Regions from separate parts of the Mesorhizobium sp. M0019 genome, predicted to be linked through region 2. Evidence: predicted binding sites of a transcription regulator. Region 2 holds the regulator's gene; each other region holds the start of a gene.
What was found. Region 2 encodes PhoB, which activates phosphate uptake and scavenging genes when phosphate is short. Its sites were predicted from a motif close to TGTCATNNANCTGTCAT; they were not measured.

Region 1 (7,623 bases), on a different contig from region 2:
TCCGGAGGTGCGGCGGTCGGCGAAGGAGCGCATCGGTGTGCTGCTGCAGCCCGGCGATCAGCTCGAAAAGATCGCAGGCCTGCTCGATCAGCTGTCGCTGGTGGCGCTGGCGTTTCCGGCGTTCAATGACGGCCGCTCGTTCTCCAAGGGCGAATTGCTGCGCAGCCGTTATCATTTTGCAGGCGCTATGCGCGCCACCGGGCAGGTGCTGATTGATCAGCTGCCGCATATGCTGCGCCTCGGCTTCGACGAATTCGAGATCTCGCACCCGGTGCTGCTGAAGCGGCTCGAGGAAGGTCGTACCGGCGGACTGCCGCTGTCCTACCAGCCGGCGGTGAAGCCGGAGGCCAAAGGCCCGAAATATTCGTGGCGGCGGGTGCGCGCCGGCTGATCTGCTCCAGGGGACCAGAAGCCCTATCTGGTCGGACCACATTCCCGATTCAGCCTTTTATTTTGCGCCTCTCCGCCTTAGGATAGGCCCATTATTTCGCGATCCGAATAAATGTGGCCACAAGGGAGGAACCGGGTATGGCTGGCAAGAAGATATTGATGCTCGTTGGCGAGTTCAGCGAGGAGTACGAGATTTTCGTCTTTGAACAGGCCATGCATGCGGTGGGCCACACCGTCCATGTCGTTTGCCCCGACAAGAAGGCCGGCGATATCCTGAAGACCTCGCTGCACGACTTCGAGGGCCACCAGACCTATACGGAAAAGCTCGGCCACGACTACATCCTCAACAAGACGTTTTCCGAGGTCAATCCGGCCGACTACGATGCCGTCTACGCGGCGGGCGGGCGCGGGCCGGAATATATCCGCATCGACAAGCGCGTGCAGGCGCTGGTGCGGCATTTCCATGAGACGGGAAAACCGATCTTCACCATCTGCCACGGCGTGCAGATCCTGATCGCGGTCGACGGCGTGGTGCGCGGCCGCGAAGTCGCGGCGCTGCAATATTGCGAGCCGGAAGTCACGCTGGCCGGCGGCATCTATATCGATGTTGCGCCGACCGGCGCCCATGTCGACGGCAATCTGGTGTCGGCCAAGGGCTGGCCGGGCCTTGCCGCGTTCATGCGCGAATGCCTGACAGTGCTGGGCACCGAGATCCGCCAGGGCGAGATCCTGATGCGCGACCAGCGCCAGGCGGCTTAAGCTCGGAATGTGGAGCCCGCCGCACCCCTAACGCATGTCGCGCAAAAGTGTTCAGCGGTTTTGCGATAACGGCATGCGTAAACAACAACCTAAAGCGCGTCGCATGAGGCCGGTCGAGCGCGACGCGCTTTAGATGCGGCGGTGCGTCTACACGGCCATCCGCGCTTCGCGGAACGATACCAGCTTGCTGCGGCTCTCGTCCCACAGCGCCAGCTTGACGCAGCGCAGGCTGTCGAGGAGTGTGACGCGGCCGATCTCACGCAGCTCCGGATAGTCCCTCAGCACTTCCGGAAGCCGGTAGCATGGCACCTTGGCCGAGAGGTGGTGCACGTGGTGGACGCCGATATTGCCGGTGATCCAGTTCAGCACCGGCGGCAGGTCGTAATAGGACGAACCGTGCAGGGCAGCGTGCTGGAATTCCCACTCGGAGTCCTTTGTCCACTCCGTCTCTTCGAACTGATGCTGGACATAGAACAGCCAGATGCCGGCCGATCCGGCGAGGAAGACGATCGGCAAATGCACGACCAGAAACGCGCCGGGGCCAACGAACCAGATGAGCAGAGCGGCTATGACCGTGATGGCTAGGTTGGTGGACATCGACGACACCCAGGGGGTGAGGCCGCCCCGCATCATGCCCAAGGGCAGTCTCTGCTCGAAAATGAAGATCCATATCGGGCCAAGGCCAAACATCACCAGCGGATGGCGATAGAGGCGATAGGCGAGCCGGCCCCGCCATGACAGTTGCCGGTATTCGGCGACGGTCAGTGTCTTGATGTCGCCAGTGCCGCGCTCGTCGAGGTTGCCGGCGCTGGCGTGATGGGTTGCGTGGGCGCGGCGCCAGCAATCGTAGGGCGTCAGCGTCAGCACGCCAAGCACGCGGCCGATCCAGTCGTCGGCATAGCGATTGGCAAAGAAGGAGCCGTGGCCGCAATCGTGCTGGATCATGAAGATCCGCACCAGAAAGCCGGCGGCCGGAAGGATGAGGACCAGACCCCACCAATGGCCATAGGCATAAGCGGCCGAGGACAATCCCCACAGCGTGGCGAAAGGAATGAGGGTGATGGCGAGTTCGACGGCGCTGCGACGCCTGTCGGGCTTTTTATAGCGCGACAGGATTTTCAACCAGGCGCGCTTGCTGTTTGCCACAGCTTCGGGGGAAATCATGTTCATCATGAAACATAGGCGGAGCAGGGCGCTGCCGCAAGGCGGCGATCACGCAAAGTTACTGCGGGTAAATGTCGCGCGATGGCGAGGAATTGGTGGCCGCAGTCGCCGGCAACGGCGCCTACCGACGGCGCCCGCCTGCGACCACCTTGGCTTCTACGCCGTCCAGGCGGTCGAGCAATTCCTTCAGACGGTCGGGAATATCGGACTCCGTGCGGAAGGCCGGCAAGGTGCGCAGAAAGCGCTTGGTCGCCTCGGTGCCGAGCTGGCGCCGGATATCGGCGGCGAGCCCGTCGCGTTTTTCGCCATTCCTGCGGGGCATCATCCAAAATCCTGTGTCGGCTTCGAAACTCTTCCAAGGGAGGAATGGTTCCCGCATTGTAGTATGCTGGCAAGCAAAGCCGTCGGGTACGGTAAAGTTTGAATTAAAATCGAAAGGTCTGCGCCGTCCGCCATCAAGCCGCGGCAGCGGCTGCAGTAGCGCTTGCCCCTTGATTTTTGGCCGCTAAACCTCGATATCGGGCGCAAATCCACACCATTCGAAAATGACGGGAAACGGCGATGAGCGACCAGGCAAAAGACGAACGCGCGCCCGATGAAGCCGAGAAGACCGAGGCTGCCGCGGAGCCAAGGGAAGGCGGCGTCGACGGCGACTATGAAGCGCTTGTGCGGCTTCTGAAGGAAAACGAAGAGCTGAAGGATCGCGCGCTGCGCGTCGCGGCCGACATGGAGAACTTGCGTCGCCGCACCGCCCGCGACGTCCACGATGCGCGCGCCTATGCGGTTGCCAATTTTGCCCGCGACATGCTTTCGGTGTCAGACAATCTGCGCCGTGCGCTGGATGCCATCCCGGAGGAGGCCAAGGCTTCGGGCGATGCCGGCTTCAAGGCGCTGATCGACGGCGTCGAGATCACCGAGCGCGCCATGCTGTCGGCGCTGGAACGCCACGGCGTGAAGAAGCTCGAGCCCGAGGGCGAGAAATTCGATCCGAATTTTCACCAGGCGATGTTCGAGGTGCCCAATCCCGACGTACCGGCCAACACGGTCGTGCAGGTCGTGCAGCCCGGCTATTCGATCGGCGAGCGTGTTCTGCGGCCGGCCATGGTCGGCGTCGCCAAGGGCGGCCCCAAGCATGTCGCAAGCGAAGCGCCGGTGGAGCCGGGGCCGGTCAACGAGCAGGCTGAGAAAGATGCGTGAATGGTGAATGGTGAATAGTGAATGGTTAGTAGTGAATGGTGAGTAGTGAGTAGCCAATTGCTGCTCCAGCAGTCAGTGCTATTCACTATTCACTACTCAGGCCGCAAACCGCTGCGCTTCTCCGCCATAATAATTGACGTAGCGGGCGCCGATCTCCTTGACCGGCATCACCACGAACACGTCGACCGTCGAGAATTCACGGTCGATGACGCAACCGTCGCCAATGCGCGCGCCGACGCGCAGATAGCCCTTGACCAGTGGCGGCATCGCGGCGATCGCCGCCTTGGTATTGACCGCCTCGATCGGCATCAGATCCATGGAACAATAGCGCCCGGCGACGGCACGCACGTCCCAGGATGAATTCGTCCGGCAGTGGTGGGCAAGATAGGTCAGCGCCTCTGCATGTGCCGCCGGCACGGTGCCGTGGAACGACGCGCAGCCGGTCATCACGCCGATGCCGTAATGATTGATATAGGCCCAGATGCCTTGCCACAGCGCCTCGATGGTGCGCTTCGAGCGGTATTCCGGCAGAACGCAGGAGCGGCCGAGCTCGAGGAAGCGCTGGCCGGGATGCCGCGCGATCAGCTTGGTCAGTTCGAATTCACCTTCGGAATAGAAGCCTCCGGCGGCCGCGGCAATCTCCTGCCGCAGCAGGCGGTAGGTGCCGACGATGCGGCGATGCTCGGGGCCGGAAAGCGAAGTATCGAAGACCAGCAGATGGTCGCAGAGGGGATCGAAGCGGTCGGCATCGCGGCGGTCCTGCATCTGGAACAGGTCCTTCCTGGCACCAAGCTCGTCGTAGAACACCCGGTAGCGCACTTCCTGCGCGGCAGCGATCTCGGGCTCGTTGCGGGCGAGCCGCACTTCGAGATTGCCGATGCGGCCGAGCGATGCGCCTTTTATGACGGCATCGGCGTTCCGGCCGACGAGCAAAGGCCCGCTGGCGTTCGGCCGAGCATCACATTCCGGCATGACTGTATGCACGAGTGATTCTCCTTCGAGCCATCCCTCTTGGCACGGGGATACGGTGTAGGTGCAACAGGATTGTGACAGTACCGTGATACGGCTCTGCGGGCAATACTTTCGTCGGCTGGGTAATCTATCAACCGTCTATGTTGTGCCTCAGGCGGCCGCTTGCCCTTCGACCGCATGAACCAGGGCATCGGGGTCGAGCGGCTTGGTGACGAAGCCGCTGGCACCGTGAGCGAGCACGGCGTGGCGGGTCTTTTCCTGGCTGTCGGCCGACAGCACCATGATCGGCACCGGCGGCACCGCGGTCTCCTCCTCATGGCGGCGGATGGCGGCGATGGCGTCCAGACCGTCCATGACAGGCATGTGCAAGTCCATCAGCACCACGTCGTAGCGGTGCTTGTGGCCGGTGCTGATGACCGCCTCGACCGCGGCCTTGCCGTTGCCGACCACTTTCACGCGATGCCCGGCCTTCAGCAGCGTGGCGCGGGCCAGCATGGCGTTGATGTCGTTGTCCTCGGCGATCAGCACCGACAGGCCCTGCTGGCGGGCGCCAATGGCGTGCCCCGCCTGCGCGCCGCGCCTTTGCAGTTGCGGCTCGGCGATGACCGGTGCATGGCTGGTCAAAAGCACGCGCAGCAGTGTCTCGCCGCGCACCGGCCTCGCCAGGAAGGTGGCGTAACCGTTGGCACGGAACTCGCCAAGCATGCCGCGGTCGGTCGGCGCGATCAGCGTCACTGCCTCGCAATCGGCAAATCCGCTCTGGCGCAGGCGCCTGAGCAGCCTGCCGTCGCTTTGCTCCATGGCAGCATCGATCAGAAGCACGTCACAGCCCTCGGCGAAAGCGGTGGCCTGGGCGGCGGCGGTGGCCAGATCGACCGTGCCGCCATTGGCGCGAATGGTGCGGGCGAGGGCTTCGGCCTCGACCAGGTTCTTCGATACGATCACCGCATGCCGGCCCGACAGCGCGTCCTGGCGGATCTGCGGCGCCTCGACGGCGGAAATAGCGGGAATCTCGAAGACGAATTCGGACCCCTGGCCAAGCCGGCTCGACACAGAGATAGTGCCGCCCATGGCGATCACCAGGCGTTTGGAAATGGCGAGACCGAGGCCGGCACCGCTATGCGCACGGGTCGAGGTGCCGTCAGCCTGTTCGAAGTCCTCGAATATGCGCTCCATGTCCTCCTCGCGCAGACCGGGGCCGGTGTCGGTGATGGTGAAGCAGATGCGGTCGGTGGTTTCGGTGCGGACGCGGGCGATGCTTGCCAGGACGCCGCCGCTGTCGGTGAACTTGACGGCGTTGCCGATGAGATTGAGCAGCACCTGCCTGACCCTGCCGGGGTCGGCGGTGATCAGCTGCGGCACGTCGGGTTCGACATGGCAGCCGAGGCCGATATCCTTGGCAAAAGCCCGCGCCGCCAAAAGCTCGATGACATTGTCGGCGATCTCGCGCACCGACATCGGCTGCGGTTCGGGATCGAAGCGGCCGGCCTCGATCTTGGAGTAGTCGAGCAGGTCCTCGATCAGCGCCAGCAGCGCGCTGGCCGAGGTCGAGATGGCGCCGACATAGGTCCGCTGCTCGGGCGAAAGGCTGGTGTCGGCGAGAAGCCGGGCCATGCCCATGATGCCGTTCATCGGCGTGCGGATCTCGTGGCTGACGGTGGCGAGGAAGCGCGATTTGGCCTGGCTCGCATATTCGGCCCGCTCGCGGGCGGTGATCAGCGAGGATTCGGCGCGCTTGCGAGCGGTGATGTCGCGGGCGATGGCGCGATGCGAAACGGCGCCGCTGTCCTTGTCGCGCACCGACAGCTCGATCCAAGAGAACCAGCGTGGGCCGTCCGGCGTGCGAATGGCGACGTCGGTGGAACTCAGGCATTCATGGTCGGAAAACGCGGCGTCGGGGACGATGCCGACATCGATGCCTAGTTCGGCCAGGGTCTTGCCGGCAAGCTCGCGCTGGTCGGTTTCGACAAGGTCGGCGAAAACCTTGTTGGCGTAGACAATGTGGCCGTCGCGGTCACGATGGACGACGAGATCGCCGAGTGCATCGATCAGCCCGCGAAAGCGCTCCTCGCTCTCCTGCATCTCCCACATGCGGTCGGCCAGCGTCTCGATTTCGGCGCGGCTGCGGGCGGTCGTGGCATCGAGCAGGGCCACCGCGCGGCGCTCGGTGCGCCTGTTGCGCAGATGCATGGCGAGCCCGGCGATGGCTGTCGCCAAAAGGCCGATGGTGATGAAGATCGGCGCCCCGGTCAGATGCGAAAAGCCTGCCAGCACGACGATGGCGACGAGCGTCAGGAAGGGCAGGCCTTCGCGGTTGGAGGCCGGCAGTTCCGGCGCCAGCGGTGGCGCGGCGACAAGCTGCCGTCCTGGCGCCGCGGGGGCCGTCCCGTCGGCCCGTTCGGCTGGTTCCGCCTCTCTGATGCCGGGTTCCGCAATCATACGGAAATCCTGCCAGACAGAGCTTATCGAAGGTTGTGGTTGATCGCTCGAATTTTAGCGGTCGCGCTCTTTTTTATCCCTTGGGGGCTCACATATCCACCACCACGCGGCCGCGGATCTTACCCTCGACGATGTCATGCGCGGCGCCGATGATGCCGTCGAAGCCGATGCTCGTCGACAGGCTGGCAAGCTTTGCGTGGTCAAGATCGGCGCCGATGCGGCGCCAGGCCTCGAGGCGGACCGCCTTCGGCGCCATCACCGAATCGATGCCGAGCAGCGAGACGCCGCGCAGGATGAAGGGGGCGACGCTTGCCGGCAGGTCCATGCCGCCGGCGAGGCCGCAAGCGGCGACGGCGCCGCCATAGGAGGTCATCGACAGAACGTTGGCTAGCGTGTGACTGCCGACCGCATCGACGCCGCCGGCCCAGCGTTCCTTGGCGAGCGGTTTTGCCGGCTGGGTGAGCTCGTCGCGTGAAATCACTTCCGCGGCGCCGAGGTCGATCAGATAGGGGCTTTCGGCAGCGCGGCCGGTCGAGGCGATGACGTGATAGCCGAGGCTGGACAGGATCGAGACCGCGACCGAGCCGACGCCACCGGCAGCGCCGGTCACCACCACCGGGCCGCGATCGGGCACGATGCCGTGGCGCTCCAGCGCGATGACGCAAAGCATGGCGGTGTAGCCGGCGGTGCCGACCGCCATCG
Region 2 (7,623 bases):
GCGACGCCACTCGCGAGACCGAGGAGATGGTCGCGCTCGAGTCGGGAAAACCCTATGTGGAGCTACCTGCCGCGTTCCGGTACCGCGACGACGCGAACTTCAAGGCCTGCGACGTCAAGCGCTATTATCGGCGCGTCGCCGAGCTCAGGGCACGAACCGTGACACCGGCCAACATGACCAATGCCATCATACCGTTGCCGACGGCAAAGCCGGATTTTGGCATCGTCGCGGAAATTCCTGAATCCGGGATCGAAACCGCCGGTGCCGCTCCGGCAGAGGCAAAAACGCAGGCTGCCGAAGTGCAGGGGGTTGCCCAGCATCAGTCGATCGAAAGAGCGATCGGCGCGCGGCCGGTGAGAGTGGTCGGGCCGGCCTTCTTCCCGGCGGACTGACCAAGGCGGGCGATGTTCCGAGACGGCCGGATCGGATAGCCGCTTCAAGGCCTGGAGCCGTGCGCATCGACCGACGTCGGCTGGTTATTCGCAGACCATGCGGGCCCGTTTGCCGGGCTCGCTGACATTCTTGCAAGTTAGCGGCTTCGTCGGCTCCGGCGACAGCATGGGCGGGTTGTTGGTGACCCTCCTCCGAGGCGCTGCAACGGAAGCCGCGCTCCTGCGCACCGCCGGCCTTTTCGGCGTTTGCGGCGCCACTGGAAAGACGTCGGTCTCCAGTTGCGACTGTTCGGCTTGCGCCTGCGGCGAAGGCCTGTCCCAGAAACGGCGAACATCGAGCGGCTTGGGAATGATGACGGTGCCGTCATAGCTGCGCGCGCAGCCGCTTCCCAGAGGCAGCGCCAGGCACAGGAAGACAGGCAGAATCCGTCGAGACATCAGCAATACCCCTGCAAGCTTATAACGCTGCTTCGGCCTAACCGACAACCGGCGGAATAGGGCGAAGGGAGTAGATACCGTGAAGTAGAGTCGTCGCATTTCCAGTCGAAGGCGTTGCTCGAAGATCCAGCGCCGGGTCGGGCGCGGATGGAGGTCCAGCGCGAGTTAGAACCTTGCGATTCGTCAACGCTTCCAGCGTAAGGCCATGGTGCGATCGCACCATACCAAAGCCGCGCTCAGTGGCGACAATGGGATATTCGAAGTTCCGCTCCTCCAGTTACGGGCGGGAGCAGCGACCGCCGGCAAGAAACAGGGTCAGATTTACCCCAACGGACCTGTTTCGGCGATGGCGCGGCCATGACACGTTCTGGCTGCATGCAACGCGCTCCCGTCCGGCTTTTTTTCTTTTAAAGCCGGTGGCTACGATCGCCGAGCAGACGATGCCGGCCGGAATTCAAGCAAGCTGCTGATTCCAGCGGCAAACCGCGGCCCATGCCGACAAACCCCGCGGCCGCTCCTTCTTACCCGGCTGGACGACGTTACCGGAGCGACATGAAACTGTCATGCGACTGTAATAATCGGGGGCTATTGGCCTCAGCGGGCGCCGGAGGAATGGCGCCGAGAGACCATATTCCGAACAGGAGCAGGCCACATGAGACATTTCATCCGCTCGGCGGCCGTTGCGATTGCAATGGCTGCGGCGACGACCACCCTCACCCTGTCCGCCGCGCTCGCCGCGGACATCTCCGGCGCCGGCGCCACCTTCCCCTACCCGATCTATGCGAAGTGGGCCGACACCTACAAGAAAGACACCGGCATTGGCCTTAACTACCAGTCGATCGGTTCCGGCGGCGGCATCAAGCAGATCAAAGCCAAGACCGTTACCTTCGGCGCTTCGGATGCGCCGCTCAAGGGCGACGAGCTTGAAGCGTCCGGACTGGCTCAATTCCCGATGGTGATGGGCGGCATCGTTCCCGTCGTCAATCTCGAAGGCATCAAGCCGGGCGAGTTGGTTCTCGACGGCCCGACGCTGGCCGACATCTTCCTCGGCAAGATCACGAGCTGGGATGACGAAGCGATCAAGAAGCTTAATCCCGACGTCAAGCTGCCTTCGCAGGCGATCGCGGTCGTTCACCGTTCCGATGGTTCGGGCACGACGTTCAACTTCACCTATTACCTCGGCGACGTCAGCGCGGACTGGAAAGAAAAGGTCGGCGTCGACAAGGCCGTGGAATGGCCGGTCGGCATCGGCGCCAAGGGCAATGAGGGCGTTGCCAACAACGTCTCCCAGACCGGCGGCGCGATCGGTTATGTCGAATATGCCTACGCCAAGCAGAACAAGCTCACCCACACCGATATGATCAACAAGGACGGCAAGAAGGTCGAGCCCGCCGCGGCGGCGTTCTCGGCGGCAGCGGCCAATGCCGACTGGAGCTCGCAGCCGGGCTATGGCGTCATCCTCGCCAACGAGCCGGGCGCCGAGTCCTGGCCGATGACGGCGGCAACGTGGATCCTGCTCTACAAGAAGCCGGATGATGCCGCGACCACCGGCGAAGCGCTCAAATTCTTCGCCTGGGCATACGACAAGGGCGACGAGATGGCCGGCGAGCTGGACTACGTTCCGATGCCCGACAAGGTGGTCGAGAGCGTCAAGGCCATGTGGGCCAAGGAAGTTGTCGGCGACGACGGCAAGCCGCTCTACTCGGCTATGTAATCTCCTCCAGGGAGGGCGTCGACGGCGCCCTCCCTGTTGCCTTTAATCGCGAGGACCCAATGACCATCGCTTCCGATGCCATGCCATCATCTGCAGCAGCCCGGGCCAGGGAAGCTACGGTGCGGCGCTTCGCGCTCACCGATGCCATATTCCGCGGACTCACCCGCGCTTCCGCAATTCTTGTGCTGGTCATCCTCGGCGGTGTCGCGATCTCGCTGTTTGCCGGCTCGTGGCAGGCGCTGTCGTCCTTCGGTTTCTCCTTCCTGACGACTGAAAGCTGGAATCCGGTCACGGAAAAATTTGGCGCACTGGCGCCGATCTACGGCACCCTGGTCACGGCGGCCATCGCCATCCTGATCGCGGTTCCGATCGGCATCGGCATTGCAGTCTTTCTCACCGAGCTCTGCCCGCGCCCGCTCAGGCGCCCGATCGGCATAGCGGTCGAGCTGTTGGCCGGCATTCCTTCGATCATCTACGGCATCTGGGGCCTGTTCGTGTTCGCGCCGTTCCTGCAGACGGCGATACAGCCCTTCATCATCAACGTCTTCCACGGCGTGCCGGGACTATCCAGCCTTTTCGCCGGCCCTCCTTACGGCATCGGCCTTCTGACCTCGGCGCTGATCCTTGCCATCATGGTGCTGCCCTTCATCACCTCGATCACCAAAGACGTCTTCGATACGGTGCCGGCGGTGCTGAAGGAATCGGCCTATGGCATCGGTTGCACGACCTGGGAAGTGACCCGGCGCGTGGTCATTCCCTATACCCGCATCGGCATCATGGGCGGCGTCATGCTTGGCCTGGGCCGGGCGCTCGGCGAGACCATGGCGGTGACCTTCGTCATCGGCAACGCCCACCGCATCAGTGCCTCCCTGTTCGCGCCGGGCACGACGATCTCGGCGACCATCGCCAATGAATTCACCGAGGCCGACGGCGACCTCTACACCTCCTCGCTGGTTTCGCTCGGCCTGATCCTCTTCGTTATCACCTTCCTGATCCTTGCCGCCGCCCGCTATATGTTGATGCGGATCGACGCCCGTACGGGAGCCTGACCGATGTCGACATCCTCATCGCTCCACAGCCGCCGCAAAGCCAGGAATTCGGTGATGATGGCGCTTTGCGTCGTCGCCGCCGGCATCGGGCTTGCCTGGCTGGCGCTCATTCTCGGCGCACTGGTCTATAAGGGCACAGCCGGGCTTTCGCTCGCGGTCTTCACCGAGATGACGCCACCACCGGGCGAGGCCGGCGGCCTGCTCAATGCCATCGCGGGCAGCCTGCTGATGACGATCATCGCCGTTGTCGTCGGCACGCCGATCGGCGTGCTGGCGGGAACCTACATGGCCGAGTATGGACGCTTTTCGCGCATCACCACCGTCGTCCGCTTCATCAACGACATCCTGTTGTCGGCGCCGTCGATCATCATCGGCTTGTTTGTCTATGAGCTGATGGTGCGGCCAATGGGACATTTCTCGGCCATTGCCGGCGCCGTTGCGCTTGCCATCCTGGTCATTCCGGTGGTCGTGCGCACCACTGAAGACATGCTCAACCTGGTGCCGAACGCGTTGCGTGAAGCCGGTGCCGCGATCGGCGCGCCACGCTGGGTGGTGATCCGTTCGGTCGCCTACCGCGCCGCATTGTCCGGCATCGTCACCGGCATATTGCTGGCGATAGCACGCATTTCCGGCGAGACGGCGCCGCTGCTCTTCACCGCGCTCAACAACCAGTTCTGGAGCAGCAATATCAACGCGCCGATGGCCAGCCTGCCGGTGACCATCTTCCAGTTCGCTCTCAGCCCTTACGAGGAATGGCAGCAACTGGCGTGGACCGGCGCACTCATAATCACCCTGACGGTTCTGGGCTTGAGCATCCTCGCCCGCAGCCTTACCGGACGCAGAGAGGACAGATGACACAGATGTTGTCCCCAGACATGACGATGGCCGAAACGGTCGTCGAGAAGACGAAGATCGAGGTCAAGAATCTCAACTTCTACTACGGCCAGAGCAAGGCGCTGAAGGACATCAGCCTGTCACTGCCTGAGCGCAGTGTCACGGCCTTCATCGGCCCTTCGGGGTGCGGGAAATCGACGCTGCTGCGTGTGTTCAACCGCATCTATGAGCTCTACCCAAAACAGACGGCCGAGGGCCAGGTGCTGCTCGACGGCAAGAACATTCTCGACCGGTCGCAGGATCTCAACCTCCTCAGGACCAAGATCGGCATGGTGTTCCAGAAGCCGACGCCGTTCCCGATGTCGATCTACGAGAACATCGCCTTCGGCGTCAGGCTCTACGAGAACCTCGGCAAGTCCGAGATGGACGGCCGCGTCGAACAGGCGTTGAAGCGCGCCGCGCTGTGGAGCGAGGTCAAGGACAAGCTCAACGCCAGCGGCTTGAGCCTGTCCGGCGGCCAGCAGCAGCGGCTCTGTATCGCCCGCACCGTGGCCGTGAAGCCGGAAGTCATTCTGCTCGACGAACCGGCTTCGGCCCTCGACCCGCTGTCGACTGCCAAGATCGAGGAACTGATCGACGAATTGCAAGCCGACTATACGATCGTCATCGTCACCCACAACATGCAGCAGGCGGCGCGCGTGTCGCGCCAGACCGCCTTCATGTATCTGGGTGAACTGGTCGAGTTCGACCGGACCGAGAAGATCTTCACGTCGCCCCGCGAGAAGCGCACGCAGGACTACATCACTGGCCGCTTCGGCTGAGCCGTTCCGATCATGCATATGAGGACAGGACCATGGGCGAACACACAGTCGCTTCTTTCGACGAGGATCTCGAGCAGATCAGCAAGCTGATCCGCGACATGGCCGACCTCGCCGGTTCGATGGTCGGCGGGGCGACCAAGGCCCTGTTGAATTCCGACAACGTGCTGGCGCAACGCGTCGTTTCCGACGACGCCATCATGGATGCGCGTCAACGCGAACTGGACGACCGCGCCATCACCCTGATCGCCAAACGCCAGCCGATGGCCCACGATCTTCGCCATGTGGTCGGAGCGATCCGCATGGCGGGCGACCTCGAACGCATCGGCGACCTTGCCAAGAATATCGCCAAGCGCGTGAGTGCGGTCGGCCTCAGCGCTACGCCGCGGGACCTGTCGCATTCCATCGACGCGATGGCGCAGCTGGTTCTCATCCAGGTGCAGGGTGTCATCGAGGAATATGCTGCAGGCGATGCGGCCGCGTTGGCCAAGCTGCGTGCCGCCGACGAGCGCATCGACGTCAAATACACGTCCGTGTTCCGCGAGCTGTTGACCTACATGATGGAAGATCCGCGCAACATCACCGCTTGCACGCACCTGCTGTTCTGCGCCAAGAATCTGGAGCGGATCGGCGACCATGTCACCAACATCGCCGAAAATGCGTATTATGTGCTGACCGGCGAGCAATTGCCGGTCAATCGTCCGAAGCAGGACGAAACGACAATGTCCGCACCGGTGACATGATGGGGGTGCCCAGCCGATGATCGCACCACGCATAATGGTGGTGGAGGACGAGGAGCCATTGGGTGTGCTGCTCCGCTACAATCTCGAATCCGAAGGCTACCAGGTCGAGGTGGTGACACGCGGCGACGAAGCCGAGATCCGTTTGCAGGAGAATGTGCCCGACCTTTTGGTGCTCGACTGGATGATACCAGCGGTTTCCGGCATCGAGCTCTGTCGTCGGTTGCGGGTGCGCCCCGAAACCGAGCGGCTGCCGATCATCATGCTGACCGCGCGCGGCGAGGAGAGCGACCGGGTGCGCGGGCTTTCGACCGGCGCCGACGACTATCTGGTCAAACCGTTTTCGACACCGGAATTCATGGCCAGGGTCAAGGCGCTGCTGCGGCGCGCCAAGCCGGAAGTGCTGTCCAGCGTGCTGAAGGTCGGCGACATCGTGCTCGATCGCGAATCGCACAGGGTCTATCGCAAGAAGAGCGAAATCAGGCTCGGGCCGACCGAATTCCGGCTGCTCGAGTTCATGATGCGGCATCCGGGCCGTGTCTTCTCGCGCAGCCAGTTACTCGATAATGTCTGGGGCGAGACAATCTACATCGACGAACGCACCGTCGACGTGCATGTCGGGCGGCTGCGCAAAGCCGTCAACAACGGCCGGATGCCGGATGTCATCCGCACCATCCGCGGTGCCGGCTATGCGATCAGGGAAGATTGACCCGCCTGGTCAGGCTACGTTCTTTCTGACGCTGGGCCTCATTTGCGCGCCCGGCGCGAAAATCTCCTGGTCGACGAAGCTTAGCGCCCGCATCGCGCAGCCTTCGCGGATCAGCGGCAATTCGTTCGGCTCTGTATCGAAGGAGATCGAGCCCGAATGCTGGCCGCCGGCGGTCTGGGCGATTGCCTTCCGCAAGGCCGGCTCGATCAGATCGAAGGCGGCGGCACTGGCGCCGACCATCGCGACCGGTGCCGGATCGATCAGCGCGAACAGCGAGCCGAGACCGAAACCCAGCGCTTCGCCGGCCTTGCGGTAGGCCTCGCGTTCCGGCCCATCTTTCTCGCGCGCCCGGGCCGCCAGTGCTCGCATGTCGGCGTCGCTGACGTCGGCGATCGGTTCGCTTTCTTCGCTCATCTGCCTGGCGTTGCGCCAGATGGCGTAGTTGCCGGCATAGGCCTCGATGCAGCCGCGCCGCCCGCAACGGCAGAGCGCGCCGCCCGGACGATGGATCATGTGGCCAAATTCGCCACCCGAGGAATGCGTCCCGGTGAACAGTTCGCCCTTCAGCACCAGCCCCATGCCGATGCCATGCGAAAGCAGGATGGCGATGAAGTCGTCGCGATAGCGATCCGGATTGCGCCAGCGCAAAGCCACCGCCATCATGTTGCAGTCGTTCTCCACCGTTGCCGGGATGCCGAATTCGTCCTCCAGCATGTCGGCAAAGGCGATGTCGGTCTGCGGCGTGATCGGCGACCACAGCATGGCGCGTGCAGGGGAGTCGGTAATGCCCTGAATCGCCAGGGCGATGCGGGCGACACTGCGGACGTCAAGGTCTGGATCCTGCAGCCGGCGCCGGACGATGGCCATGCATTCACGGATCAGCTCGTCGCGCGGCATGGTCAGCGTGTCCAGTCGGCGCTGTTCCTCGG
Region 3 (7,623 bases), 260 kb from region 2:
TGACCAGGAACGACATCGTCACGGTCGGCGGATCGATCGGCTGCGCATGCAGCGGTTCCGTCACCGACGGGTCGCAGAAGGTGTCGGCGACGGTGCCCTTCGACAGGCCGGCAATAGCGACGATGTCGCCCGCCTGCGCCTCGTCGATGGGCTGGCGCTCGAGCCCGCGGAAAGCGAGGATCTTCGAAATGCGGCCGGTTTCGACCTGGGTGCCGTCATGGTGCAGCACCTTGACAGCCTGGTTGGATTTCAGCGTGCCGGATTCGATACGGCCGGTGATGATGCGGCCGAGGAACGGATTGGCTTCCAGGATGGTGCCGATCATGCGGAACGGGCCGGGATGAACGGTCGGCGCCGGCACGTGCTTGATGACGAGGTCGAACAGCGGCGCCAGAGCCTGGTCCTTCGGACCTTCGGGGTTTTCCGAGACCCAGCCGTCGCGGCCTGAACCATAAAGGATAGGGAAGTCGAGCTGCTCGTCGGTGGCGTCAAGTGCTGCAAAAAGATCGAACACCTCGTTGACCACTTCGACGTGACGGGCATCGGGCCGGTCGATCTTGTTGATGACGACGATCGGCTTCAGTCCAACCTTGAGCGCCTTGCCGACGACGAATTTGGTCTGCGGCATCGGCCCCTCGGCGGCGTCGACCAGCACGATGGCCGAATCCACCATCGACAGAATGCGCTCGACCTCGCCGCCGAAGTCGGCGTGGCCGGGCGTGTCGACGATGTTGATGCGGGTGTCCTTCCAGTCGACCGAGGTCGCCTTGGCCAGGATGGTGATGCCGCGTTCCTTTTCGAGGTCGTTCGAATCCATGGCGCGCTCGGCGACGCGCTGGTTGTCGCGGAACGAGCCGGACTGTTTCAGAAGCTGGTCGACAAGGGTGGTTTTTCCATGGTCGACGTGCGCGATGATCGCGATATTGCGGATTTTCATGTTTCGGTCTCGGGAGCGTTGCAGGCAGCAGGCCAAAAGGCGCTGCCTCTTTCGGTTGGGCGGCTCATACAGGGTTTTTCGCAATTGCGAAAGAGGAGGCGAGCCACCAAATAAAGTCACCAAATCTTAAATGTCTTGGTGTGAAGTGGAATTATTAACCAAGGCGGAACCTTTCATGGTCCGGACAGTTCGAATTTCATGATCGAGATAGGCATCAAACTCCGGCCGATTTTGGCATGTACCGCGCTCGCCGTCCTCCTCGCGGCCGGCGCGGCGCAGTCGGCGGCGTCGTTCAAGGAGACGCGGTCTGCTTTGCCGTCCGACAAGCCGTCGGCGGAGCAGCTTTTTGCCGATGCTCCCGATGGCGTCGATCCGGTGGTGACCGGGCCGGTCAGCGCCGCCTTCAAGCAGCGGCAGCAAAATGCCGGATGCGACAGCGCCGTCTGGCCCAACATTCCCGTCGTCTGCTATCCCGATTGATATACGCCCTACCCTCGGGCTGGCCCGAGGGTAGTGGCGCCGTCGCTCACGCCGACCGCACCGGATCGAGCGTGACCTTGTAGAGTTCGCTGTCGTCGCGATCCATCAGCCGCACCGTCAACTGCTCGGTGGCGCCATCGATTTCGACGAGCCCGAAGAACTGCAGGCCGGCCGAAGGCGCCAGGTTTTGACCCTGTTCGGCAGTTGGTGCCTTTATGAACTTCAGCTCCGGGCCGAATGTCATATCGAAACCATTAGGCCCGAACGTGCCGGAATGGATCGGACCCGAAACGAATTCCCAAAACGGATTGAAGTCCTGGAACTGCGCCTTGTCCGGATTGTAGTAATGCGCGGCTGTGTAATGCACGTCTGCGGTGAGCCAGACAGTGTTGCTGATACCCGCATTCTTTATATAGCGAAGAAGGTCGGCAATTTCCAGCTCACGCCCTTTGGCCGGGCCATTGTCGCCATTGCTGACCGCCTCGGCCCCTACCTTCTTGGTGCCGTCGTTCCAGACGACGAGGCCGAGCGGCATGTCGGCGGCGATGATTTTCCAGGTTGCGTTGGAATTCGCCAGTTCACGCTTCAGCCATTTGATCTGCTGTTCACCGAGGATGCGCGATTGCGGCGTCATCGTCTCCTGCATATCCGGACCGTTGGGGCCGCGGTAGGAACGCATGTCGAGGAAGAACACGTCGAGCAGCGGACCATAGGCGATCTTGCGGTAGACGCGGCCGGGCTCCGACGGCTCGTAACGGATCGTCGTCATTTCGTGGAAGGCGCGCGCCGCACGTGCCGTCAGCACATGGATGGATTTTTCAGTGTAGCGATCGTCGGCGCTCAGGTCCTTCGAGTCCGACCAGTTGTTCAGCACCTCGTGGTCATCCCACTGATAGAAGGTCGGACAGATGGCGCTGAGCGCCAGCACATGCCTGTCCATCATGTTGTATTTCCACTGCGCCCGGTATTCGTCCAGCGTCTCGGCAACCTTGCGCTTCTCGTCGATCAGCACTTTGTTTTTCCACTTGCCGCCGTTGGGCAGGTCGACCTCGTCCTTCATCGCACCATCGGCATAGATCGTATCGCCCGAATGCAGGAAGAAGTCGGGCGTGTGCTTGGCAATGGTGGCGTAGGTCTTCATGCCGGTCTCGTCGATGCCCCAGCCTTGGCCGGCGGTGTCGCCCGACCAAGCAAAGCGAATGTCGCGCTTCGAGGCAGGTGCCGTGCGGAAGCGGCCGACGACCGGCTCGGAAACGGCGTTGATGTCGGCAAGATCGGCCGCGACCATGCGGTAGAAGATGTCCTGGTCGGAGGCGAGATCGGTAAGCAGCCGCTTCACCGTATAATCGCTGGCCGGCGAGGTATCGAGCGGCGCCAGGCGGACGGCATTGGTGAAGCTTTCGGTCGGCGACACCTCGAACATGACGCGCGACGGCCGGTCGGTGCGTGTCCAGACCATGCCGCTGGTGGCGTCGACGTCGCCGGACTGGATGCCATGGGTGAAAGCCGGGCGCTGATTGGCGCGCGAGTAATAGGGAAGCGCCAGGCCCGAGGCGCCGACCAGGCCAACGGCGCTGGCCGACGTGACGAAAGCGCGCCGCGTCATCGAAATCTTGTTCATGGCTGTCTCCTGGATGGCATTGAACGTCGCCGCCAAGCTCCAGCTTCAATGTTTCAGGCACATTTCGAAACGATGAAGGTTTCGTAACAACCAACAGGAGCGCTAGCTCTTTCCTTCTCCCCTTGTGGGAGAAGGTGGATTGGCGCGCAGCGCCAAGACGGTTGAGGGGTGCTGGACGGAGTGCCGGCGGTTCCAAGCTGGAACACCCCTCATCCGGCCGAGCTTCGCTCGGCCACCTTCTCCCACAAGGGGAGAAGGGAAAGCCGCACCGTTGGCGCACCCCTAAGCCGCTTGCGGTTCCGGGTCGAACGCCTGGCGGCTGGTGTTGATCAGCAGCGAAATGCAGGCGGCGGCAATCGCGGTCATGCCTGCTATCATGAAGGCAAGCTCGTAATTGCCTTGCAGCTCGCGCATGGTGCCGCCGAAGAAGGCCGCTGTCGCGGCGCCAACCTGATGGCCTGCGACGATCCAGCCGAAGACGATCGGCCCGCTGCGGTCGCCGAACGCCTCGTTGGAAAGCCTGAGCGTCGGCGGCACCGTGGCGATCCAGTCCAGTCCGTAAAACACGGCGAAGATGATCAGGCTGGTCGCCGAGAAGCCGGAATAGGGCAAATAGATCAGCGACAGGCCGCGAATACCGTAATAGACGCCGAGCAGCTTGCGCGGGTCGAAACGGTCGGTGAGCCAGCCCGACAGCGTCGTGCCGATAAGATCGAAGATGCCCATCATCGAGAGCAGGCCTGCAGCCTGCACTTCGCCAATGCCCATATCGCCGCAAAAGGCGATCAGGTGAGTGCCGACCAACCCGTTGGTGGTGAAGCCGCAGACGAAGAAAGTGGCGAACAGATACCAGAACACGCGCGTGCCGGCGGCGCGGCGCAGCGTGCTCAGCGTGTGCGAAAGGAAATTGCCTTGCGAGGCTGGCGGCACCGGCGGCACGTCGTCGGCATCGGCGCCATAGCGGACCATGCCGATCGACGCCGGGCGCTCCGGCACCAGCATATAGACCAGCGGCACCAGGCAGGCGGTGGCCACGGCAATGGCGATGGCGACCGGCTTCCAGCCGCCCGACTGGGCGAGCGAGGCGAGCAGCGGCAGGAAGACCAGCAGCCCGGTGGCACTGGACGCCGACATCAGTCCCATCACCAAGCCGCGATTGGTCTTGAACCAGCGGTTGACGATGGTCGCGCCGAGCACGGTGGCGACGGCGCCCGAGCTGACGCCGGAAAACACGCCCCAGGTGAGGAGCAGATGCCACGGTTTGGTCATCAACAGGCTGAGCGCGGTCGATCCCGACATCAACAGCAGCGCGGCAAGCAAGGTGCGGCGCAGCCCGATCCGCTCCATCAGCGCCGCGGCAAACGGCCCGGTCAGGCCATAGAGGAAGATGCCGGTGGCCGCCGCCAGCGACACCACGTCGCGCCGCCAGCCGAAACTGTTCTCCAGCGGCAGCATCATGACTGCCGGCGCCGAACGCAGGCCCGCTGCGATCAGCAGGCAAAGGAAGATGACGGCGACCACTACGAAAGCGTAGCGCTGGCCAAACGGGCGGGATTGAGCTATCATGTTACTGACCGGTACGTTGCGGGAGCGCGAAACATACGTACCGACCGGTAACATTGTCAACCAGCTAACCGGCAGACCAGGCATGAAAAGCATTGAACCAACGATCAAGGCGAATGACGCACCCCCGCCTCGCGCCGCCGAACGGATTCTCCAGGTGGCGCGAGACCTGTTCTACCGGCAAGGCATCAGGGCGATCGGCGTCGACGAGATCGTGCGGCGTGCCGGCGTCACCAAGCCCAGCCTCTACCGCAGCTTTCCGTCCAAGGATGAGCTGGCCGCATCCTATCTTCGGCACTATGACCTCGAATTCTGGGAGCGCTTCGACGAGGCGGTGAATGCCCATCCCGGCGATCCGCGCGCGCAGATCGTCGCCTTCCTGACGCGTGTCGGCAAGCGTACGCAAAAGCCCGACTATCGCGGCTGCGGCATGACCAATGCCGCGGTCGAATATCCCGAACATGGCCATCCGGCCCGTGTGGTGAGCGAGGCCAACAAGCAGGAATTGCGCCGGCGCTTGCGTGCCATGGCGGCAGAGATGGGCGCCGGCGACGCCGACACGCTGGGCGACGGGCTGCTGCTCCTGATCGAGGGCGCCTATATCAGCGGCCAGCTGTTCGGTGTCGGCGGGCCGGCGCAGTCGGTGGCCCGCAACGCCGATCTTCTGATAGAGGCAAGTTTGAAGAAATAGTGTTCCGTTTTACCAGACCACTGTGCGCAGCCTGACTTCCTCTAGGCTGCTGCTAAATTTGACGGTACGCTGCGCCCCCCGAACTGAGTTGTTCCGCCATGCGCGCTCTCTTGATCCCGCTTGCCCTCGCCGGTTTCTGCCAGGCGGCCCGGGCCGGCGACATATCCAGCGTCTATACCGATCTCGATTGGGAGAAGGACTGCGTCACCTATGCCCAAGCGGAAGAAGGCGACGGGGACTGGGCCGATCTCGCCTGTTCGGGCTACCGCGGTTACCCGGTGCTGGTTTCCTACGACGATGCGCGGGAATCGCTGTTCTACGGCTTTCCACCTGGCGATATGACCACGGTCTGGGAAAGCTTTTCCGGCCTCAATTCGGCTGGACCCAAAGTCGAGTGGCGGATCGAAACCAACGGCAAAACTGCCATTCCCTTCGCCGTCATTCATCGTCGCTCGATCAGCGATACCGAGGGCGAGAACAAGTCGACGGAAGTGCTGATCGTCGCCAAGGTTGCCCAGCCTGACGCCCACGAAGGCTGCACGATCGGCCTTGTGCTCGCCACCGGCAATCCCGCCGCCAACGATCAGGCGCGCAAGCTTGCCGACGAGAAGGCACGCACCTTCGCCTGCGGCAAGGACAAGCGTGAGGTGCTTGGCGACGCGCCCGCTTTCGGCCGCGTCGACAACTGATTATTTGTGATTATTTGCGCCCGACAATTACTTGCGCCTGGCCCGCTCGATTGCCTCGACGATCATCTTCTTGGCATAGGCCGCATCGTACCAGCCTTCGATCTTGACCCATTTGCCGGGTTCGAGATCCTTGTAGTGCTCGAAAAAGTGCTGCACTTGCTGACGGGTGATGTCGGGCAATTGCGTGTATTCGTGGACGTCCTCGTAACGCAAGGTCAGCTTGGGTGAAGGCACCGCGATCACCTTCTCGTCCTGGCCGGCATTGTCCTCCATCACCAGCACGCCGATCGGCCGCACATTGATGACGCAGCCTGGCACCAGCGCGCGCGTGTTGCAGACTAGCACGTCGATCGGGTCGCCGTCGCCCGACAGCGTATGCGGTACGAAACCGTAATTGCCGGGATAACGCATCGACGTGTGCAGAAAGCGGTCGACGAACAGGGTGCCGGCTTCCTTGTCCATCTCGTACTTGATCGGCTCGCCGCCGATCGGCACCTCGATTATGACGTTGACGTCCTCGGGCGGGTTCTTTCCGCTGGCAATCGCTTCGATACGCATCGCTTTATCCCTCTCTCGATTGGAGATCGATAGCGGGCGACGGCGAATGGTGCAATGCGGCGAATGGTACGGGGAGATCGTCCGAACCGAAAACCGGCCGGATCATGCGCTGGCCGTCATTCCCAGACGAAAGCGACCTTCTTCAGCGCCTTCTGCTCGAATATCTCGACGCCTTCGGCAACATCGCGGCCACCGGCGCCGGCATAGAAGGCAAGTGCGTTCTGATTGTCTTCCAGCGCCCAGACCACCATGCCTTTCAGGCCATGGTCGGCCAGCCGTGCCCGCGCGGCCGAGAACAGCCGGCTGCCGAGCCCGATGCCTTGATATTCCGGCCGCAGGTAAAGTTCGTAGATCTCGCCCTGCTGCCTGAGTTCGCGGGCACGGTTCTTGCCGATCGTCGCATAGCCGGCAATTTTGCCGCCGATTTCGACGACCAGGACGGTGGCAGCGCGGCGAATGGCATTCGCCCACCAGTCGGCGCCGCGGCGGTTGATCATCGATGTCAGCGTGCGGTGTGGGATGATGCCCGAATAGGCGCCGCGCCAGGCCTCGAGATGCACGTCGGCGATGGCGGCTGCATCGCGCGGTTCGGCTTTCCTGATGTCGATGCTCAGCGTATTCATGATTAGTTAACCATAAACCCGCCGCGCCCGATTGCAAGAGTCCGGTCAACCGCCACGATGCTTTCACACAGCCGGACGGTGCGTCCTTGAGACGCTGCGAAACCGCTTTTGGCGAGATCAAATCTCGACCAGATGGTCGTCCAGTTCGTTGCTGTCGCCAGTCGAGACCGGAAAATGTTCGGCCAGTACCGCACCGACTGCTTGGATCGCCTTGACGAACCCCTCGGCAAGCCGATCGTCGCCGGCATGCGCCGTAAGGTCGCGGACGACACCGTCCCAGACATGCTGGCCGACACGAGAATCGATCCCGCTGTCGGCGACCACCTCGGCGTAGCGCTCGGCAATCGAGACGAACACCAGCACGCCAGTGCGCGCCGTGGTGCGGTGGACGTTGCGGGCGAGGAACTGCTTCATCGCATTGGCGTGGGCGGCCTGGTAGCGCAGCCGCCTCGGCACCAAAT
Region 4 (7,623 bases), on a different contig from region 2:
CGCATCCTGAAGAAGCTGGTCGAGCGTGGCCGGGTGACGCCGGTGCCCGAACTCATCCGCAAGGCCGGCCGCAAATCGCCCCCAAAGACCAGGCCACACGCCATCCGCAAGCCGAAGGACGTTTGCTTCGAGAAGCCCGGCGATGTCATCCAGATCGACACGCCGTGCGTGTGATCGCCCGTGGCGACGATCAGCGTGTCCGGATGCGTCTTGGCGAACTCCATCCCGATGCCGACGGCTTTGTCGAACTCGATGGTCTCGAACAGCGACCGCTCCCAGTCCATCGGATGCGACATCTTGTCGACGGACGCCGCTTCGACCATGAGGAAGAAGCCGTCCTCGTCCTTGGAAAGCTGATCGAGTGCGGTCTGCGTCATCTCGACAAGGCCGGGCTGGTTCGGGAACTTCTCGACGCTGCCCTTCTTGAGGAATTCACGGTCGAGTGTCGTGTCCATGTTGCCGGTGTGGAAAAGGCCGAGGATCTTGCCGGTGTTGGTTCCCTTGGCGGCCACGAGTTCGGTCTTGTCGGTCGCCAATGTGTAACCGGCATCCCTGAACATCGCGATGTAGTCCTTGTCGTCCTTGCGCTTTGAGCCCGGCGTGCTCTGCGGCAGGAAGTAGGCGGAGCCGCCGCCAAGGACGATTTCGGGCTTGACGTCGAAGAACATGCCGACAATGTCAGCCTTGTCGGCGCGCAGGCGGGTATGGGCGAGGACCGCTGCAGGGGTGGCGTCTTCCACCTCGGCGGTCGAGACAACGCCGATCGACTTGTTGCCGGTGCGCCGCAGCGCCTCTGCGATCGTCTCGACCCTGGGGTCGTCAAGGCTAGCCTTGGTGCGATCCGCATAGACGCCGAGCGCGTTGACAGCCGTCTTGTGGCCCGTCATGTAAGCCGACATCGTGTTGGCGCTATCGGTTGAGATCGCATTGGTCGCGGACGTGCCGATGAAGGCCATGTGATCGAGGTCGTCAATGTTGAGGCGCCCGTTGGCTTTGCCTTCCGTCATGCCCTTCGACATGATGCGGGCGCCGGTGCGATGCGCGACCGAAAGCCCGTCGCCGAGGAAGAAGATGACGTTCTTGGCCTTGGGCGTTGCCGGGGTGCCGAAAACCTGCCAGCTCACCGACTTCATTTCGTCGCCGGCCTTCGCCTCCAGCTTGTAGGTACCAGGCTGCGAAATGCTGGCTGCGCGGATCAACACCGCCGAAGCGTCGAAACCTTCTTCCTTCTCGATGAATTCGAATTTCTTGCCCAACACGGTTTCCGCCGGCTGGCCGTTGATCGTCACCGTGACTTGGTCGGCGCTAACGACCTTGTCGAACTCGACCTTCACGTCGAAAGGCGACTGCGCCAGGATCGTGGCCCGATCAAGCGGGTAGACCGTCGCTGCCCCCGCAACGGCATCTCGCTCGTTTCGAGGCGCATGGTGCGCAGCTCGTCTCGGGCTGTCGCTTCATCGGATCGTCGAAGAGCCGACGTTAGCCGGTGCGGGCCTGCAGATAGGAGAGCATGAGGAACTGTGGGGCGGTCACGCAGCTTTGCTGCGCTGATCGGGTCTTGGATTGTCGTTTGCCATGCCCGGATACCATTCCGCGAAGACTGCTTTGAGACTTCCGTCGAGTGTCCGGGTGCGGCCATTGGTCTCGCCAGTTGCCTCCGGTGCTCAACGCGAGGTGCAGTGATGATCCAAAAGGCGCTCGGCCGGCGAGCTTTCCCAGTTGGTCAGGATGTAAAATCCCGGTCTTGCGCCGGCGAGTTCGGCGCCAACGACGACGACATTTACGTGATGCATGGCGCGCCGGGCCTGCGGCAGGCCGGAAGCGATGATGCCGACTACGTTGGTCGTTTCCAAATCCGGCTTATCGACTGCCTTGATCCAATAGCGTTTCCCCATCAGAGCCAAAGGGAGAAGCTGCCACGGACCTTCCACCTTCGGCCCCTTCAGGACAAGTTTCTTTTCCACCGACACCGCAACGCAATCGATATGGATGTGGAACTGATCCTGGGATCGCTCAGTCCTGGAATTCACAGCCATGGCGATGGCCGTTCGTGGAAGGTGACGTCCGAGGCTCGCCGAGACCTTGCTTCGTGCTTTCCATGCCCGATTCCAGAGTTGGGAACTGCCCTGCCAACGGACAGACGGGCTTTCAACGCCGGCAACAGCCGTGAGTGGCGTCAACAGAAACTCGGTCCGGTAGCGGGGTGATTTAATGAGAGCTGATCCAGGCACGCCCTGCCTGGGCAGGATCACTTCCTCGCAGGGGAAAGCGCTGCCAAGATGCGCTGCGGCAAGAGCGCAGGTCTGCACAACCTGCCAGAGCGCGTTGCGATGCGCTGAAGCGGAGCCGACGTCGGTGGCCGCCGCAGTCAGCAACGCGATTGTCAAAAAGACCACGGCTGCAGCACGGCAGTGGGGGAACAACGGTAACCTGTGAAGGGATTTCACAGTGAGGGGATGCCCGTCATGAGGTCTTGAGCCTCGGCCTGTGGTCGGGCGAAACCGAGACGGTGAAGGTGGAACGGCTGGGAGCCTCGCGATGGTTCCGATGGGCGACTGCTCTTCTGCCCGATCACTGGTTTGATGACGTTTCGGCATTAAACCTCGCGTCCTTGGCCGTGACCGACGTCAGTTCAGATTCTGCGCCCCGCTCAGCGGCCGGATTGAGATTGCTGTCCTTCCCTACTATGGCCTTGTCAGCGCTTCGCGGCACGTCCTCCATCGCATTCTGAAGCATCGAGCGGGTTTCCTGCAGGTCGAGTTCCTTCTCGGCTTGATGTATAGCGTCGTCAAACTGTTTTCGAAAATCGCCCGCAATCCGATTGAATGTCTTCATCATTGCCCCCGCCGATCGCATGACTTTTGGAAGCTCCTCGGGGCCGAAAACAACCAGCGCCACCACGAAGATAACCAACAGGTGGGTCATGCCAAGTCCGAACATCGGTACGTCCTCTCGCGCATATCGCCGGCAGCGACAACCTCTCCGCGGTTTGCGGTGGCCGATCCGGTTGAATGCCTCGACCTACGGCGCCAAATCCAACCATCATACCCTCTCGCCTGAGCCATTCCAGTATGCGGCCGCGGGAATGTCGTTCATACTTCGAGCCATGTGGCACCACCCGTCAACCCGAATATCAGGCGCACGTCTGGTAGGGATATTCGCAACCGTGCTCGCAGCAAGCGGACTCCTCGCTGGAGCCGATGGCACAAGGCCCAGAATATTTGAAGCAGGCGCCTACTCCTTTTCCGACGAACTCGGCGGATTCCGGATCATTGCCGCTTCGGGAGCCGGAACAAGGGCCGATCCTGTCGTGATTACCGAGGAACTCGAGTCGGCAAGCCCGGTAACCCTCACCATACGCGCCATCCGGCCGGTTCAGCCATTCGGTGCCTCCGGCAACTATGCCACCGGTTTCATTTCCCTAAGGATCGTTGCCCTCAACAACAGCGGTCACGCCTGGGTCGAATTCGAGTTCGAGTTGCAGGAGATTCTCAACCAGCCAAGCGATTCCAGCGACGGGCTTTCGTTCGACCAGGCGCGCCGCGAAACGGATGCAATTCGGTCCGATAGTTTCGCCGAATTCAGTCGTGAATTCGAACCTTATGACCATCTTCTGTTCCGGAAAGGCGAGGTCGATCCGCTGAGCACGGTTTCGTTCTCATTCCTGGTGACTGATTTCACGCCGACTGCGCGGCTCTATCTCGTTCAGGACCCGCGCATTCCCTCAACCTGAACGTGCCGCGCATCATCGCGGCCGTTGGTTCGAACAACGCTGCTCGTCATGCATGCCGGCAGTTTGGCAGGTGTCGTTGGGCGCGGCATGCCGATGGATTTGCTGGTCATTTTGGTCGCTTGGCCGTGCCTTTGATTCGGGCCACAAAATACGACAATGAGGGCAAAAACCGACGCGAACGACGATTGAGGGATCGCGAGCGCCCGCGGTACGAGTTCTCCGCCGAGTTACTTGTGGAGCGTTCACACTAGCGACAGTTCCGGATCGTGTTATGATCTTGCGCATGAGGACGATCACGGCCTCTTACATTCTGGTTTTCGCGGCGCTCGCTGCAACGCCCGCGCCGGCCGAATGCCAGTGCCTCGCCAACGGCCACATTTTCCATCACGGCGAAATCGCTTGTCTGCAATTGCCGTCAGGTCCTGAACTCGCGCAGTGCGACATGGTTCTCAACATTTCGTCATGGAAAAAATTCAGGATGGATGCCCGGAGGCGACTGCGCCGTTTGGCTTGCCTGTCAACGGGGACGAGCAGAAACCAGGCGAAGGCGGAGATAAAGCCAACGATTTGGCTTTATCAACAGCAAACGCCCGGAGCTAAAGCGAAGCGCAGCTTGCGCGCAGCCAACAGTGCGACGCAAGGCCAATGCATACCCTAGCGGTGTTCCAACACCGCTAGGGACCAGTCCTATGGATGAGCTTCCTGTTAAGATTCTGCTATCCTGTCAGTCCTTCTTGTTCCGGTAGCTCTCAATGGCTTTGCCAACCATGTCGATGGCGACGTTGGCGCCACCAAAGCCGTTCAGCTCAACGACCTTGCGGCCTTCAGGTAGCTGCTTGTAAACTCGAAAGAATGCCTCGATGCGCTGTCGTTCGATGGCCGGAAGATCATCGATGGTCTTGATCCCGTCATATTGCGGATCGATGTCCGTGGCCGGCACAGCGATGATCTTGTCATCCGTTTCGCCGCCGTCGACCATGTTGAGCACGCCGATGGCGCGGACTTTGATCAGAGCACCGGGCACGACGGGTTCCCGGGTGAAGACGAGCGCATCCAACGGGTCGCCGTCGCCGCCCAACGAACTGGTAACGGAACCGTAGTTGGCCGGATAGACGACCGGCATGGACTGGTATCGATCGACGATGATATGGCCAGTTTCTGAGTCAATCTCGTATTTAGTGAAGCTTCCCGCCGGAATCTCGATAACCGTGTAAAACTCGCTGGTGTCTTTCGGCTGCGGAAAATCGAAAGCTGTGACGAATTCGGCGAAAGCGGGCTGCGTGCCCAGCAGGGCCGCAACCGTCATGACAGTCGGCAAAGCGCGCATGGTTGTCTCCAGAGGTTGGACGGGCAGGGCGCCCTGCATCCGCCTAGCCACCGTATGTGACGGCAGCATTACAGGGTTCCGTTATTGAAATTGGATGACCGTATTTGCACCGATCCTGCGGCGAGCAGAAATGGGCCGAAATAGAGCGCTGACGAGTGATGAGCGTCTATGGGCGTTTGCGTTTATGGGGCGTTTAAGAGACCGTGGCCGCTTCAAATGTGCTATTTCAGGCGAGCCCATTTCCGGTAAGGGGATAGCTTGCGTCGTAACTCCTGCCAATCGGGCACGCTACACCCACAACAAGCCGTTCGGCGAGAGCTGCCACGTAGACGCCTCGCGGTTCAGTGCGACGTTGTGTGGCAATCCTCAAAAAGCAAGTGAAACTCCAACTTCAGTTGAAGTCCTTCGGAGACTACGCCACCTTCACCTTGAATCATTGCCAGGGTTCGAAATTCGTGAAGGAAGAGACAACAACACCACGTCCGCTATACTCCACTGAAAGGGCTGCTTCATGTCGGGAATGTCGCGCAGGGGATTCTTGCTGGGCGGCACGGCAGCAGTAGCTGTCGGCGCTGCAGGCGGGCTGATTGCCGGCAGGGCCGTAGCAGCCGATCTGACCTTGCCGGTTTCAGCGATCAGTCGGTCGATTTTGCCCGGCACCGTCACCAAAGGGATGATGAGTTTCGGTGCGGGCGGGCCGCCGCCCACTCTGCGTTTATTGCGAGATAGGCCGTTTTCCATAGACGTGGTCAATGATCTCGATGAAGCGACGAGTGTGCACTGGCATGGATTGCGCATCGCCAATGCCATGGACGGCGTGCCTTATCTCACCCAGCGTCCTATCGCGGCGGGCGAAAGCTTCCGTTACACTCTGACACCGCCGGATGCCGGCACCTATTGGTATCATCCGCATTGCAACACGCTCGATCAGATGGCCCGCGGTCTGACCGGCGTGCTTGTTGTCGAAGATGACGAAGATGCCGGTTTCGACCAGGATTTGCCGCTCAATATCCGCGACTTCCGTCTCGGCGAAGACGGCCAGTTCATCGAATTGTTCAAGGCACGCAACGCTGCGCGCGGCGGCACGCTGGGTACGGTCTCGACGGTAAATTGGGAAGTCACCCCGATTTACGATCTGCCGGCGGGCAGCCTTGTGCGCCTGCGTTTGGCAGTCACCGATGTCACCCGTATCGGCACTTATGACCTCGATGGCGGAACGGCCAAAGTGATCGCTCTTGATGCCAACCCGCTGCGGCAGCCTGTTGCGCCTCGGGGCATTGTCGTCGCGCCCGGCTAGCGCGCCGATATCGCCCTCCGCGTGCCTGATGGCGAAGACGAGATCGTCAGCCTGAAACTCAGAACAGCCAAGGGACCTCGCGTTCTCGTCCGATTCCTGCCTATAGGCGCCAGCGCCGGGCGGGCGCTTGGCGAACTCAAGCCGCTGCGGCCGAATCGCGTACCGGAGCCGGATCTTGCCGATGCCGAGACAATGGACTTCGTCTTTGGCTGGTCGCCCAATGGTGATGCGCCGGCGCCGGGTATTTGCGGCACGCTCGGCTACACCTTCTGGTCGATCAACCGCGTCGCCTGGCGAGGGGACGCGCCGGGGCCAGTTGATCCGCTCGCGGCTCTAAAACGAGGCAAAGCTATGTTCTGCGCCTTCGCAACGAAACGCCGAACGATCATCCGATCCATTTGCACGGTATGTCCTTCCGTCTGCTACTCCGACAAGCGCAAAATTGCGTCGCTTGTAACGGATACGGCCCTTCTTAAATCGCAAGAAGTGATGGAAGTGGCGTTGGTCGCTGACAATCCGGGTAATTGGGTATTCCATTGCCACGTCATTGAACATCAGAAGAGCGGCCTGAGCGGTTATTTGCGTGTGGAATGACGCGGTCCTCATCCAGGGTTGCGTTGCCGAGCGCGTGAAAGGGTCGAAATTGGGCGCGGCGGAGCGTCCGAGTTCTCGCCGCACTGATGGCGCTACTGCTCGCGGGCGCCGGAGCGGCCGGCGACGGGTGCTGATCTGTGCATCTGATCGAGCCTCTGCTGAGTGGCCTCCCGGGCTCGCTCGCCAACGCCGGTTCCCATGCCACCGCCGTCGCGATTGCGTTCGTCATCATCACGGCGCTGTACCTCGTGCTGGGCGATCTGGCGCCCGCTCCGGATCGTGCTATGATTTCGCATGAGGACGTTCCATGCCTCTTGCATCCTGGTTTTCGCGGCGCTTGTTGCAACGCCCGCGCGGGCAGAATGTCAGTGCATCGCCAACGGCCGCACGTTCCATCACGGTGAATTCGCCTGTCTGCAATTGCCGTCGGGACCGGAACTCGCGCAGTGCGACATGGTTCTCAACATTTCGTCATGGAAAAAAATTCAGAGCGGCTGCCCGGAGGCGACAGCGCCATTGAGTGTGCCCGTCGAAGGGGGCGAGCAGCAATCAGGCGAAGGCGGACACAAAGCCTTAACAACGACGAACACTCCGACCTAAGACGAAGAGCAGGCTGCGCACCAGCCGGAGAGATCTCTTTCGGCAAGGCGTCAACTTTGGGTGAACTGTTAC

Region 1: a site for PhoB is predicted at 4,546-4,562, ahead of olsB (l-ornithine N(alpha)-acyltransferase). Genes of this name have one in related genera too.
Region 3: a site for PhoB is predicted at 3,111-3,127, ahead of NKK47_RS00350 (alkaline phosphatase D family protein). Genes of this name have one in related genera too.
Region 4: a site for PhoB is predicted at 5,117-5,133, ahead of NKK47_RS28755 (inorganic diphosphatase). Genes of this name have one in related genera too.

What each region holds. Positions count from the first base shown of each region.
Region 1 is NZ_JAMYVK010000017.1:93,460-101,082, forward strand. Features, by position in the region: gene NKK47_RS14820 (DUF934 domain-containing protein) at 1-391, shown strand, start outside; gene NKK47_RS14825 (DJ-1/PfpI family protein) at 529-1,149, shown strand; gene NKK47_RS14830 (fatty acid desaturase) at 1,297-2,319, opposite strand; gene NKK47_RS14835 (hypothetical protein) at 2,435-2,638, opposite strand; gene grpE (nucleotide exchange factor GrpE) at 2,875-3,510, shown strand; gene olsB (l-ornithine N(alpha)-acyltransferase) at 3,607-4,482, opposite strand; gene NKK47_RS14850 (PAS domain-containing hybrid sensor histidine kinase/response regulator) at 4,633-6,921, opposite strand; gene acuI (acrylyl-CoA reductase (NADPH)) at 7,010-7,623, opposite strand, start outside.
Region 2 is NZ_JAMYVK010000001.1:326,870-334,492, forward strand. Features, by position in the region: gene NKK47_RS01625 (DUF2865 domain-containing protein) at 1-392, shown strand, start outside; gene NKK47_RS01630 (hypothetical protein) at 477-830, opposite strand; gene pstS (phosphate ABC transporter substrate-binding protein PstS) at 1,483-2,544, shown strand; gene pstC (phosphate ABC transporter permease subunit PstC) at 2,604-3,593, shown strand; gene pstA (phosphate ABC transporter permease PstA) at 3,597-4,448, shown strand; gene pstB (phosphate ABC transporter ATP-binding protein PstB) at 4,445-5,248, shown strand; gene phoU (phosphate signaling complex protein PhoU) at 5,281-5,988, shown strand; gene phoB (phosphate regulon transcriptional regulator PhoB) at 6,005-6,694, shown strand; gene NKK47_RS01665 (ROK family protein) at 6,704-7,623, opposite strand, start outside.
Region 3 is NZ_JAMYVK010000001.1:69,831-77,453, reverse strand. Features, by position in the region: gene typA (translational GTPase TypA) at 1-937, opposite strand, end outside; gene NKK47_RS00355 (hypothetical protein) at 1,136-1,417, shown strand; gene NKK47_RS00350 (alkaline phosphatase D family protein) at 1,464-3,038, opposite strand; gene NKK47_RS00345 (MFS transporter) at 3,321-4,604, opposite strand; gene NKK47_RS00340 (TetR/AcrR family transcriptional regulator) at 4,687-5,292, shown strand; gene NKK47_RS00335 (hypothetical protein) at 5,391-5,981, shown strand; gene ppa (inorganic diphosphatase) at 6,009-6,539, opposite strand; gene NKK47_RS00325 (GNAT family N-acetyltransferase) at 6,656-7,162, opposite strand; gene NKK47_RS00320 (TPM domain-containing protein) at 7,280-7,623, opposite strand, start outside.
Region 4 is NZ_JAMYVK010000054.1:18,436-26,058, reverse strand. Features, by position in the region: gene NKK47_RS28780 (alkaline phosphatase) at 1-1,358, opposite strand, end outside; gene NKK47_RS28775 (CDP-diacylglycerol diphosphatase) at 1,665-2,597, opposite strand; gene tatB (Sec-independent protein translocase protein TatB) at 2,572-2,940, opposite strand; gene NKK47_RS28765 (hypothetical protein) at 3,167-3,733, shown strand; gene NKK47_RS28760 (hypothetical protein) at 4,017-4,391, shown strand; gene NKK47_RS28755 (inorganic diphosphatase) at 4,458-5,060, opposite strand; gene NKK47_RS28750 (multicopper oxidase family protein) at 5,599-6,357, shown strand; gene NKK47_RS35265 (multicopper oxidase domain-containing protein) at 6,379-6,951, shown strand; gene NKK47_RS28735 (hypothetical protein) at 7,044-7,247, opposite strand; gene NKK47_RS28730 (hypothetical protein) at 7,246-7,551, shown strand.